3 regions of the Labrys sedimenti genome follow, and region 1 is predicted to be linked to each of the others. Evidence: riboswitches for the same ligand, from Rfam matches in the RefSeq annotation. Region 1 holds a riboswitch; each other region holds the start of a gene.

Region 1 (4,396 bases):
CCGGGACGTGGTCGGAGGACTGGGAATAGGCCGGTACTTCGAGATCCGTATCGAAACCAAACAGCTTTTTGGCCGAAACCATGATGTCCGGCAGATTGGCCGGTGTCGTTGCGTCAGTCATTATGCCTTCCTTGGCTGGCGCCAGGGCGGCGCAGCCGACAATCCTCTTCTTATGCGTCGCTCAGGGTGCGTCGTCAGCTATGGTTTGGGCTAGACGGGAGCGATTTTGGCCGAGGAGAAGGAGGGTGAGGACGCAAGCCTTGCGGCTTGCTACGAAACCCGACGTACTCATCGGCCAAAAGCGCCCCGCCGCGAAGCGGTGAGGTGAAAAATGGTCGTCTGCAGCGTCGCTTCGCTTGCCAAGACAGAAGTCTTGGCAGCGCTTGCTCCTCCCATCCAACCATTTTTGACCTCATCTTGCTCCAAACCATAGCTGACGACGCACCTTAGCAGAGCCCGGCGCTACGCAGCGTATTATAGGCCTGGATGATCCCGCGCAATTTATCTTCGCTGGATCGATCCCCGCCATTGGCATCGGGATGGAGACGTTTGACCAGCGTCTTGTAGCGCGCCTTGATTTCGGGGCCGCTGGCGGTTTCCGGCAGATCGAGCGCGTCAAGGGCCTTGCGCTCCAGCAATTTCAGTCGCCGCCTCTCGGGTTCGGGCGTTCCTTGCGGGCGGCGGAAGCCGTGATCCTCGTCGAAGAAACCGAAGCCGTCATGGATCTCGGGGCCGGGTTGCGGCCCTTCGCCGCGCTTCTTGGACCAGGGATTGACCCCCATCGTCCAGGTCGGGCGATGGCCGGTGGCGGCATCGCGCTGATAGGCGCTGACCGAGTCGTCCGGCAGGCCGGCGAAATAATTGTAGGTCTTGTTGTAGTCGCGCACGTGTTCCAGGCAGAAATGCCAGAACTGGCCTTCGCGGTTGCGCCCCTTGGGCGCACGAAATTCGCCGGCGTTCCGGCAACCGGCATGTTCGCATAGCCGTACGCTCGCCGGCTGGACCTCTTCGGCCCTTGGGCGCACCCGGATGCGATCAAACAAGGGCGAGTCCAGATCCATAATGACACACTATGCGAGGGTGAACACAAATGGGCAAGCGCGAGCTTGGACGCAAGAGCGTTTTGTAAATCGAACGAAGCACATCAAATCGCAAAGACGCGTGAAACCAAACAGCGAGAGCGACAAGCGTTCATACCTGAACACGCTTTGCTCAGGGGTTAATCGAAGGCGGAATGCCGCTGCACAATCTGAAATATGGGGTCTGTCGACCCAAAAAAGAAAGAGGCCGCCCAATGGCGGCCCAAGTCTTAGGGAGGAAACGCCCAAGGAGGGCAGTGGAGGAGCGCAAAGGCGCATCCGCCACGTCCCTAAACTGATCCTCATCGGTTCATTTCGCAAGTGCGAAATGAAATAAATTTTGAAAACCGGCCTGAAATCGAGCCAGTGTTGTAAAAATGCGACGTTTGACGCGGTGCCCGGCTTCTTTTCAGCGGCGGGCGGGGGCTTGCAGCAATTTCTGTGCTGCAATGCCGAAGGCGATCCCGAGCGTCGCCCACAGCACGGCATGAATGCCGAGCGAGGCGATGCGGAACTTCCACAACACCGTGGCCGAAAAATCGGCCGGGATGTCGTTGACCGTCGGCAGGATCTGCATGGCCACGACCATCACCACCAGATAGGCTGCCGCCCCCACGAGGTTGGCGTTCCAGCGGCCGAGGCTGGCAGCGAGCCGGTTCGCGGTGCCGAGAGCCGCAGCCATCGTCACGAGGGACAGCAGGATCAAGCCGAAATAGAAGGCGGTGCGCAGGCCGATGGTGTCGGGATTGCCGACGGCCGGCGGGTTGGCAGGATATTTGATCTGTGGCACCACCATGATGGCGGCGAAGCCGACGAGGGCGATTAATCCGGCGGTTGCGCGCGGGCTGAGGCTGCCGATCCGGCCCTGCGCGAAGGCAAAGATCAGGGCGAAGATGCCGCCGAGCGCTGCGCCATAGACGACCATGCCGGTGACGAGGCCGTAGCTGGCCTGGACCGGCCGGCTGACCGGCTCTTCCTCATGATCGTGGGCCGCGGCCGCCTGCGCGGCGCCGGGCGTCGGGGCAGCCGTCGGAGCCGGCTCTGAGGCGTGGCTTTCCTCGAAAGCGATGGCGGCGTCGACCTGGGGCTCACCGAACACCCAGGCGAAGCCGGACGCAAACAGTCCGGCCAGGATGCCGATCAGCATCCCCCGGATCAAAAGCGATCTAACCATGTCGTGTGCCTATGCGCCCTAGTGGCAGGGGAAGCCGAGCAGATGGCGGGCGTCATGCACGAATTCGTGGATGTAGACGCCGGGAATCAGCGAGGTTGCGCCCTGTTCGGCGCCAACGAAATAGATGGCGAGCACAGCCAGGAGCACAGTGAAGAGCGCCCAGGGCAGGATCTCGCGGACCGGGATGGCGATCGGCTGCTGGGCGACGGGTGCCAGAGTTGCGGTGGTCATGAAAAGCTCCTTGGGATTACGCGTCCCGTTACGAGTCATGCTGCCTTGGAAGAGGTCTGACTTCCGGATTGACGCCGCAGCGCCGCCGTTCACAGTGGCGCGACCGTGCCGGAATTCCACCGGCTTCCCACCCTTGGCAAAGCTCTTCCATAAGAGCGCAAGTCACGGATATGTCAATATTCTGGAAGCGACTTTATCTTGGGGAATTGCCTTCATGACGCCACGCCTGATCCTGCTGTGCCATGGAGCGACGCCCGCACTGCGTGCGGCGGGGTTTCCACTCGACGAGGCGCTCGACGCGAGGGGGGAGAAGGCGGCTCGGGACCAGCAGGGACGTTTCGCCAAGGCGACCCGCGTCCTGAGCAGTCCGGCGCTCAGGGCCCGCCAGACGGCGCATGCCCTCGGCCTCGATCCTGAAATCGACGAGGTCCTGCGCGAATGCGACCATGGCCGCTGGGCGGGGCTTGGCCTGGAGGCGGTGGCCGCCGCCGAGCCCGAAGCGCTTGGGGCGTGGCTGACCGATCCGCAGGCCTGCCCGCATGGCGGTGAGAGCATTGCGGCCGTGATTGCACGGGTCGGTGCCTGGCTCGATGGCGGGCGGTTCGAGGGCTACACGCTGGCCGTTACCCATGCCTCGGTGCTGCGCGCGGCGATCGTTCATGTCCTCGGCAGCGAGCCTCGTTCCTTCTGGCGCATCGAGGCCGGCCCGCTGGCGAGCGCTGATCTCAGGCCTTCCGCCCGCGGCTGGTCGCTGCGGCTAGGGGCGTAGAGGCGTCTCGGCAAGGCCCTCCGGCAGAGCTGCTTTTCCTTTTTCGTCATTGGCATGTCGCCGGGCCTTTTGTAGACACGGCTCTGACGGGTTAGTCGCCCAAACAGGATTGATGTCATGCGCGTTGCAATGATCGGTACGGGTTATGTTGGCCTGGTGACGGGGGCTTGCCTCGCCGATTTCGGCCATGTCGTCACCTGCGTCGACAAGGATCCGGCCAAGATCGAGGGCTTGCTGGCCGGGCGCATGCCGATCTACGAGCCGGGCCTCGACGATCTGGTGGCGCGCAATGTGCGCGAGAAGCGCCTGTCCTTCACCACCGAGCTCGCCCCCGCCGTGCGCGATGCGGCCGTGGTGTTCCTGGCTGTCGGTACTCCCTCGCGCCGCGGCGACGGGCATGCGGACCTGTCTTATGTCTATGGCGCGGTGCGCGAGATCGCCGCGGCGGTCGAGGGCTTCACGGTGGTGGTGACCAAGTCGACCGTGCCGGTCGGCACTGGCGACGAGGTCGAGCGGCTGATCCGCGAGGTCAGGCCGGATGCCGATGTCAGCGTGGTGTCGAACCCCGAATTCCTGCGCGAAGGCGCGGCGATCGAGGATTTCAAGCGCCCGGACCGCATCGTGGTCGGCACTGAGGAGCAGCGCGCCCGCGAAGTGATGGGCGAGGTCTACCGCCCGCTCCATCTCAACCAGGGGCCGCTGCTGTTCACGGCCCGGCGCACCTCCGAACTGATCAAATATGCCGCCAACGCCTTCCTGGCGACCAAGGTCACCTTCATCAACGAGATCGCTGACCTGTGCGAGAAGGCTGGTGCCAACGTGCAGGAGGTGGCCCGCGGCATCGGTCTCGACAACCGCATCGGTTCCAAATTCCTGCATGCCGGGCCGGGCTTCGGCGGTTCGTGCTTTCCCAAGGATACGCTCGCGTTGCTGCGCACCGGCCAGGAGCATGGCGTGCCACTGCGCATCGTGGAGGCGGTGGTCGGGGTCAACGATGCCCGCAAGGCGGCGATGGCACGCCGCGTCATCGCGGCGTTGGACGGCAACATCGCCGGCAAGACGGTGGCCCTGCTCGGCCTTGCGTTCAAGCCGAACACCGATGACATGCGCGACAGCCCCTCGATTCCGATCGTGCTCGCCTTG
Region 2 (4,396 bases), on a different contig from region 1:
GCAGAAGATCGGCGAACTCAAAACTCTGGCGACTGCGCTGGTCGATGGTCGCAAAGCCGTCGGCGAAGCGCTTGGCAGCTCGGACGCGGCCGCAGGCTCCCGCCGTGTATCCGATCGTATACACAATCCGGCCGTCGCCGATCGCATGGCCGCGATCAGACCGGCCATGCACGAACGCCAGCATCCCTACCCGCTACGCCGTCGCGCCCAGGAATGGCTTGGCCTGCCGTCATTTCCCACCACAACGATCGGTTCGTTCCCGCAGACGAGTGCCGTGCGCACAGCCCGCGCGGACCATGCAAAGGGTCTTATCGGCGATGCCGATTATCACGGCTTCCTGCGCCAGGAGACGGCGCAGGCCATCGCCTGGCAGGAAGAGATCGGCCTCGACGTGCTGGTGCATGGCGAGTTCGAGCGCAACGACATGGTGCAGTATTTCGGCGAGCAACTGGCCGGCTACGCCTTCACCCGGCACGGCTGGGTGCAGAGCTACGGCTCGCGCTGCGTGCGCCCGCCGATCATCTATGGCGACGTCTCGCGTCCCCGGCCCATGACGGTGGATTGGGCGCGCTTTGCCCAGTCCCTCACCAGGCGCCCCGTCAAGGGCATGCTCACCGGGCCGGTCACCATGCTGCAATGGTCCTTCGTGCGGGACGACATCGAACGCGAGCAGGTCTGCCGGCAGATCGCCCTCGCCTTGCGCGACGAGGTCGGGGATCTCGAACAGGCCGGCATTCGCATCATCCAGATCGACGAGCCGGCAATTCGCGAGGGGCTGCCCCTCAGGCACGCCGAAAAGGAGGCCTATCTTGCCTGGGCGGTCGCGTGTTTTCGTCTTGCCTCCTCGGGTGTCGACGATGCCACCCAGATCCACACCCATATGTGCTACTCGGAGTTCAACGACATCATCCATGCCGTCGGTGGCCTGGATGCGGATGTGATCTCGATCGAGACTGCCCGGTCCAGAATGGAGCTGCTCGATGCGTTCCGGGCCTATCGCTACCCCAACGAGATCGGCCCCGGCGTCTACGACATCCACTCTCCCCGCTGCCCCGGCGTGGCTGAAATGCGCGACCTCCTCACCAAGGCGCAGGAACGGATCGCCGGCGACCAGCTCTGGGTCAACCCCGATTGCGGCCTGAAGACCCGCAGCTGGGCGGAAGTCCGGCCGGCTCTCGCCAACATGGTTGTTGCCGCCCGTCAACTTCGTGAGGAGACCACCCCGGCGCGGGCGGCGACATCCGCCTGAAAAAGTGTGCCGGGGCACGAATTTTGTGCCCCTGCATACTCTGTCCCCATTGAAAAAAAGGGCGATACACACCATCTATTGACAGATAGGCACCAAAGCATACTAGATACGGTATTCACAGGTCGCCGGATTCGCCTCCGGCGCTAATAGGGAATCCGGTAGGCCTTAGGGCAAAGCCGGGGCTGCCCCCGCAACTGTAAGCGGAGAGCGGCTGTCGATTGGCCACTGGCCGAGAGGTGGGTTTACCCCACCCTCCCCGGGAAGGCAGGCAGTCCGCAACGACCCGCGAGCCAGGAGACCTGCCTGTGGATGCGTATCGTTTCCTCGGGCGGGGTGCCCCGACGGATCGCCTTGCTCGCGGCGCGTCATCCTGCGTCGGCGCGGAATGCGCTCCTCGGCCCAAGCCTCCAACATATTGGGGTTTGCCGAATGTCTCTTGATCTCGAAACTGCCACGACCACAAGGAAGCCTTTTCCAGGTACCGGCGCCGACAAGGCGTCCCCGGCATCCGAACCCGGCTACCAGGTCATTCGCCGCAATGGCGGCGTCACGCCTTTCGATGCTTCGAAGATCGCAGTGGCCCTGACCAAGGCCTTTCTCGCCGTCGAGGGGAACAGCGCCGCCGCTTCGCGCCGGGTGCATGACATCGTCGCCGAGCTCACGGCCCAGATCGTCGCCGGCCTGACCCGCCGTGCCGATGCCGGCCGCACCTTCCATATCGAGGATATCCAGGATCAGGTGGAACTCGCCCTGATGCGCGGCGAGCACCACAAGGTGGCGCGCGCCTATGTGCTCTATCGCGAACAGCGGGCCCAGGAGCGCGCCGCCAAGGCCGAGGCACAGGTCGCCGCCGCCCCTGCCCTGCGCATGAAGACGGCGGATGGCACTTTGCAGCCCCTCGACCAGACGCGCCTTGTCGCCCTGGTGCGCGAGGCCTGTGCAGGCCTTGCCGACACCCATGCCGAAACGGTGCTGAACGCGACCCAGCGCAACCTCTATGACGGCATCAGCCAGGACGAACTGGCGCTTGCGCCAATCCTCGCCGCCCGTACCCTGATCGAGACGGAACCCGATTACGCCAAGGTCAGCGCCCGGCTCCTCAACGACAAGCTGCGCCGCGAAGCGCTGAGCTTCGTCGGAGGCCATCCCAAACAGGCGACGCAGGCCGAGATGGCGAGCCGCTACGCCGAATATTTCCACGATTATATCAGCATCGGCATCGCCAACGAATTGCTCGACCCGGAGCTCGGGCGCTTCGACCTCGCCCGCCTTGCAGCCTCCCTCAAGCCCGAGCGCGACCTGCAATTCGACTATCTCGGCCTGCAGACGCTCTATGACCGCTATTTCTTGCATGTTCGCGGCACGCGTTTCGAGCTGCCACAGGCCTTCTTCATGCGCGTGGCCATGGGCCTGGCCCTACGCGAAATCGACCGGGAAGGCCGCGCCATCGAGTTCTACGATCTTCTCTCCTCCTTCGACTTCATGGCCTCGACGCCCACCCTGTTCAATTCAGGCACGCTACGCGCCCAACTCTCCTCCTGCTTTCTGACCACGGTGTCCGACGATCTCGAAGGCATCTTCAAGGCGGTGAAGGACAATGCCCTGCTTGCCAAATATTCCGGCGGCCTCGGCAATGACTGGAGCAATGTGCGCGGCCTCGGCGCCCATATCAAAGGCACCAATGGCGAGAGCCAGGGCGTGGTGCCCTTCCTCAAGGTCGCCAACGACACCGCCATCGCCGTCAACCAGGGCGGCAAGCGCAAGGGCGCGGTCTGCGCCTATCTGGAGACCTGGCATGTCGACATCGAGGAGTTCCTCGATCTGCGCAAGAACACCGGGGACGATCGCCGCCGCACCCATGACATGAACACCGCCAACTGGGTGCCTGACCTGTTCATGGAGCGTGTCGAACAGGACGGTCCCTGGACCCTGTTCTCACCCGACGAAACGCCGGACCTGCACGATCTCTACGGCCCCGCCTTCAAGGCCGCCTATGAGGCGCACGAGGCGCGCGCCGCGCGCGGCGAGCTCAAGGTCTTCAGGCAGGTCCGCGCCCTGGACCTGTGGCGCAAGATGCTGACCATGCTGTTTGAGACGGGGCATCCCTGGATCACTTTCAAGGATCCCTGCAACATCCGCTCGCCCCAGCGGCACATCGGCGTGGTGCATTCCTCGAACCTGTGCACCGAGATCACGCTGAACACCTCCCATGACGAGGTGGCCGTGTGCAATCTCGGCTCGGTCAACCTCGCCGCCCATGTCGATGCCGACGGGCTGATGTTCGACAAGCTCAAGGCGACGGTGACGACGGCGATGCGCATGCTCGACAACGTCATCGACATCAATTTCTACACCATTCCCGAGGCGCGGCGCTCCAACCTCAGGCACCGGCCCGTCGGCTTGGGCATCATGGGTTTCCAGGACGCCCTGCAGAGCCTGCGCCTGCCCTATGCCTCCGATGCCGCCGTACGCTTCGCCGACGAGAGCATGGAAGCGGTGTCGTTCCACGCCATCTCGGCTTCTGTCGATCTGGCAGCCGAGCGCGGACGCTATCCCAGCTTCGACGGCTCGCTGTGGTCGCAGGGCATCCTGCCGATCGACTCGGTGGGCTTGCTGGCCGAAACGCGCGAGGGCGCCAACTTCGACAGGCGCTCTACCTTGGCCTGGGATGGGCTGCGCCAGCGCGTGAAGACGGTCGGCATGCGCAATTCCAACACCATGGCGATCGCGCCGACGGCGACGATCTCCAACATCTGCGGCGTGTCGCAGTCGATCGAGCCGGCCTATCAGAACCTGTTCGTGAAATCGAACATGTCGGGGGATTTCACGGTGGTCACCTCGGCCTTGGTCCGCGACCTCAAGGCGCGCTGCCTGTGGGACGAGGTGATGATTTCCGATCTCAAATATTTCGACGGTTCCCTCGGCCAGATCGATCGCATCCCCGAGGATCTGAAGGCTCTCTACGCCACTGCCTTCGAGATCGACACCGCCTGGCTGATCGAGGCGGCGGCCCGCCGGCAGAAGTGGATCGACCAGGCCCAATCGCTCAACCTTTATATCGCCAACCCCTCCGGCAAGAAGCTCGACACGCTCTACCGCCTCGCCTGGAAACGCGGCCTGAAGACGACCTATTACCTGCGCTCGCGG
Region 3 (4,396 bases), on a different contig from region 1:
GCGCCGTGCGTGTCCGCTCGTCGAGATCGAGCACCAGGCAGGGCTCGTCGAACTGCACCCAGTCGGCACCGGCCGCGGCCAGCCTGCGCAGGATCTCGGCATAGACGGGCAGAAGCCCGGGCAGGAGGGCGAGCGGATCGAAGCCGGCATCCTTGCCCTTGCCGAGCAGCAGATAGGTCACCGGCCCGATGAGGACGGGATGGGTGTGGAAGCCGAGCGTCGCGGCCTCCGTGAATTCGTCGATGGGCTTGGTCGAGGCGAGCTCGAAGGCCTGGCCGCGGCGAAATTCGGGAACCATGTAATGGTAGTTGGTGTCGAACCATTTGGTCATTTCGAGCGCGGGAAGCCCGCCGCCGTGGCCGCCATGGCTGCAGCCCATATTACCTCGATCATCGTGGTCGCGACCATCATGGCCGTGGCTGCCGCGCGCCATGGCGAAGTAGGTGGCAAGCGAGACCGGGCCGCCTTCCCAGCCATAGTGGCGGGGAATGGCGCCGACCGTCGCACTCATGTCGAGGACCTGGTCGTAGAGCGAGAAATCGTTGGACGGGATATGGGTGACACCGAGCAGGCTCTGCCGGGCCCAGTTGCTGGCGCGCAGCTGGGCGGCCGTCGAGAGCAGGGCGGTTTCGTCCTGCTTTCCGGCCCAGAAAGCCTCCAGGGCCGTCTTGAGTTCGCGGCGCGGACCGATGCGCGGCGTGCCGAGTGTCGAGATTGGAATGGACATGCGTGTCTCCTGCCGGTGACCGATGGGTCCCGGTTTGCGGTGAATGGAAGAGGGGAGCGGAGCAGCGGCGCGCCGTCAGGGCACGCCGCAACGCATTCGTCGTCGGGCAGCCGGATTGGCCGCGCCTTCACGCATGACGGCAGTTTGAAGCTTGAACATCGGCAGACCCCATGAAGAACTGGGGGCAAAGGCCGTACGGGAGCGCCTGACCTGCCAGGAACTCTGGCTCTGGTCACGCAACCACCGGGACACCCCGCCCGAGGACGTTTACGTTCGTCGGGGCAGGTCTCCTGGCTCACGGGTCACCGGGCCTGCCCGCCTTCCCACCCGCGAAAAGCAGGCAGTGGCATGATGAGCAAGCTCTCGCCGTCTACAGTTGCGGGGGCAGCGCCGGCATCGCACCGGCTTCCCTCTTAGCTTCCATCACGAGGATGGAAGAACCTCGACCACGCGAGCAGACGCCAAGGCACGCTGAAAGTCAAGGCTGATATAAAGACATGTTTATATAGGCATTACATCTCTGGCGAGTTGACGGCGCGGGCCGATCCGACTACGGCGTCGATGTGACGGTTCCTTTCGAGGATCAAATGGGAACGCGACGAGGGCCGATGCCCGAAGCGCGGCTGCCCCCGCAACTGTGAGCGGTGAGTTCCTGCCAGAACGGCCACTGGATCGCGATCCGGGAAGGCGGCAGGAGACGGCGATCCGCCAGCCAGGAGACCTGCCGTCAGCCGTGGTCACGCGCGACGACATCGGGCGGGGTGTTCCGATGGAAGCCGAACCGTTTGCGCCTCCGGGCATGACGGTGCGGGCCTCCTCGCGGTGACGGCCACTGGACGTCGCGACGAGGTCTGACGTGATCAATCGTTTCCCTGCAGCCGTATTGCCCGGTCTCGGGCTTGTGCTTTTGGCTTCCCTTGCCGCCTTGCCGACCCTTCCAGCCCGGGCACAGCCGGCGGCGGGCGACGAGCCGATCGAACTCGACCCCGTCGTTGTCACCGGGGCGCCGACGCCGGCCAGCCAGCTCGGCAGCGCGGTCACGGTCATCACGGCCGAGGAGATCGAGAAGGGGCAGCGCCGCACGGTAAGCGATGTGCTGGCCACCGTGCCCGGCCTCAATCTCGTGCAGGCCGGCGGTCCGGGCAGCCAGACCGCGGTGTTCATGCGCGGCTCCAACGCCAATCACGTCAAGGTGCTGATCGACGGCATCGATGTCGGCGATCCCGGCAATCCCAACGGCGCCTTCGATTTCGGCAAGTTGCTGGCAGGCGATGTGGAGCGGATCGAGGTGCTGCGCGGCCCGCAAAGCGGCCTCTGTGGCGCCGATGCCATTGGCGGGGTGATCGCCATCACCTCCAGGAAGGGATCCGGCACGCCGAAACTGACGGCCATGCTGGAAGGCGGTTCCTTCGGAACCTTCAACCAGCGCATCAGCCTGAGCGGCTCGCACTCGATGTTCAACTATGCTTTCGGCATCGACCATCTCCGTGCCACCGACACGCCGGTGACGCCGACCGACCTGCTGCCGCCCGGCCAGAGGGCCATCGGCAACCTCTATGACAACAAGGTCTATTCGGCCCGGCTCGGCGCTGATTTTACCGACAATCTCAGCGCCAGCCTGATCGCGCGCTACTCCGATTCGAAGCTCCTGTTCACCGGCGATTCCTTCACCGGGCCGAATGCCCTGCACAGTTCGCAGACTGAAGGGCTTTTCCTCACGCGTGGCGAGGTCGTTTGGCACTCGCTCGATGATCGCTATCGGACCGTCCTGGGCATCGACTATCTCAGGGATCGTCGGCGCAGCGTACCTTCTCCGGAAAACATGACGCCGCCATCGACCAGCATCGGCGAGCGCCTGAAGTTCGACCTGCGCCAGGAGGTCGCAATTACCGATGACCACAAGCTCACTCTCGGGCTGGAGCGCGAGAATTATCGCCTGCAGGCCGAAGACCTGACCGCCTCCAGCGGCAATTCGGCGGCTTTCGCTCAGCTCCAGTCCAACTGGTTCGAGAATTTCTACCTGACCTCGAACCTGCGCTACGACCGCAACGACGATTTCGGTGGCCATCTGACCTGGCGCGTCGCGCCCGCCTATACGATCGCGGCGACCGGGACCTTGCTGCGTGCGAGCTATGGCACCGGCTTCAAGGCGCCGACCCTCAGCCAACTCTATCGCGATTATCCGCCCTTCTTCTATGCCAACCGCAATCTGAAGCCCGAAGAAAGCAGCGGTTACGACGTCGGCTTCGAGCAGCCCCTGTTCGCAGACCGCCTGCGCATCGGTTCTACCTTCTATTACAACCGCATCCGCAATCTGATCGACTACAACGACACCTTCACCACCAATGTGAATGTCGGCCGGGCCACGACCTATGGCAATGAATCCTTCGTCTCGGTCCGGGTGAACCAGCAGATGTCCTTGAGAGGGGACTATACCTTCACCATCGCCCGCAACGACGTCACCGAAACAAGCTTGTTGCGCCGGCCCAGGCACAAGGCAAGCCTTGAGGTTGACTGGTCGCCGACGGAGGCGCTCAACCTGTCGGCCATGGTGCTCTATGTCGGCTCCTGGATCGACGGCAATCGCAGCTTCTCGATCCCGCGCCTAAAGGCTTCCGGCTATGCGACGGTGAATCTGGCTGCGGACTACAAGGTCAACGAGCGCGCGAGCGTGTTCGCCCGCGTCGACAACCTGCTCGACCGCCGCTACGAAACCCCGGTCGGTTTCCAGCAGCTGGGGATTGGCGTCTATGGCGGCGTCCGCCTGAGCGCTTTCTGACAGGTGATGCCCATGCACTCGGAGTTCGCCTTCAGCATGGAACGATTCCAATTGATCATAGGCAGCGGCGAGAAAAGCGACTACATCAGGGCCAAACTGGCGGCGCCCTGGCCCCGCCTCGGCTCGTCCTGATCCGGAGACCCTCTCCATGCCCGATTCCGCCTCCAATGCCCGCTATCCCCATGTTCCCCTGTTTCCCCTGGGAGCGGACGAAACGCCCTATCGCAAGCTGACCAGCGAAGGCGTGCGGGTCGAGAAGCTCGGCGGCAGCGAGATCCTGCAGGTGGATGGCGAGGCATTGCGGCTTCTGGCCGAGCAGGCCTTCATGGACATCAACCATCTCTTGCGCCCCGGCCATCTCCAGCAATTGCGCAACATCCTCGAGGATCCCGAGGCGACGGACAATGACCGCTTCGTCGCCTATGACCTGCTCAAGAACGCCAATATCGCCGCCGGCGGCGTGCTGCCCATGTGCCAGGATACCGGCACCGCCATCGTGATGGCCAAGAAGGGCCGCAAGGTCTGGACGGAGGGCGAGGACGAAGGCGCCATCGCCCAGGGCATCCGCGATGCCTATGAGAAGAAGAACCTGCGCTATTCGCAGCTGGCGCCGCTGTCGATGTTCGAGGAGAAGAACACCAAGACCAACCTGCCGGCGCAGATCGACATTTCGGCGGAAGGGGAGGAGGCCTACAAGTTCCTCTTCGTCGCCAAGGGCGGCGGTTCGGCCAACAAGACCTTCCTCTACCAGGCCACGCCTTCCATCCTGTCCAAGGATCGCCTGATCGCCTTCCTGAAGGAGAAGATCCTCACGCTCGGCACGGCAGCCTGCCCGCCCTATCACCTGGCGGTGGTGATCGGTGGCACCTCCGCCGAACTCACGCTGAAGG

Evidence for each region. Region 1 has a riboswitch for cobalamin ahead of U1R88_RS23985 (CbtB domain-containing protein). Riboswitches for the same ligand answer to the same signal wherever they lie in the genome.
Region 2: linked by a shared signal. The riboswitch ahead of U1R88_RS00735 (ribonucleoside-diphosphate reductase subunit alpha) and the one ahead of U1R88_RS23985 (CbtB domain-containing protein) in region 1 are both predicted to bind cobalamin.
Region 3: linked by a shared signal. The riboswitch ahead of U1R88_RS00745 (TonB-dependent receptor plug domain-containing protein) and the one ahead of U1R88_RS23985 (CbtB domain-containing protein) in region 1 are both predicted to bind cobalamin.

The regions. Positions count from the first base shown of each region.
Region 1 covers NZ_JAXOUF010000010.1:70,054-74,449, reverse strand. The annotation lists gene cobS (cobaltochelatase subunit CobS) at 1-121, opposite strand, end outside; gene U1R88_RS23995 (J domain-containing protein) at 447-1,043, opposite strand; gene U1R88_RS23990 (CbtA family protein) at 1,489-2,253, opposite strand; gene U1R88_RS23985 (CbtB domain-containing protein) at 2,272-2,484, opposite strand; cobalamin riboswitch at 2,518-2,648, opposite strand; gene U1R88_RS23980 (histidine phosphatase family protein) at 2,699-3,253, shown strand; gene U1R88_RS23975 (UDP-glucose dehydrogenase family protein) at 3,371-4,396, shown strand, end outside.
Region 2 covers NZ_JAXOUF010000001.1:154,138-158,533, reverse strand. The annotation lists gene metE (5-methyltetrahydropteroyltriglutamate--homocysteine S-methyltransferase) at 1-1,249, shown strand, start outside; cobalamin riboswitch at 1,352-1,570, shown strand; gene U1R88_RS00735 (ribonucleoside-diphosphate reductase subunit alpha) at 1,679-4,396, shown strand, end outside.
Region 3 covers NZ_JAXOUF010000001.1:158,928-163,323, forward strand. The annotation lists gene metE (5-methyltetrahydropteroyltriglutamate--homocysteine S-methyltransferase) at 1-727, opposite strand, end outside; cobalamin riboswitch at 991-1,187, opposite strand; cobalamin riboswitch at 1,278-1,470, shown strand; gene U1R88_RS00745 (TonB-dependent receptor plug domain-containing protein) at 1,584-3,506, shown strand; gene U1R88_RS00750 (fumarate hydratase) at 3,655-4,396, shown strand, end outside.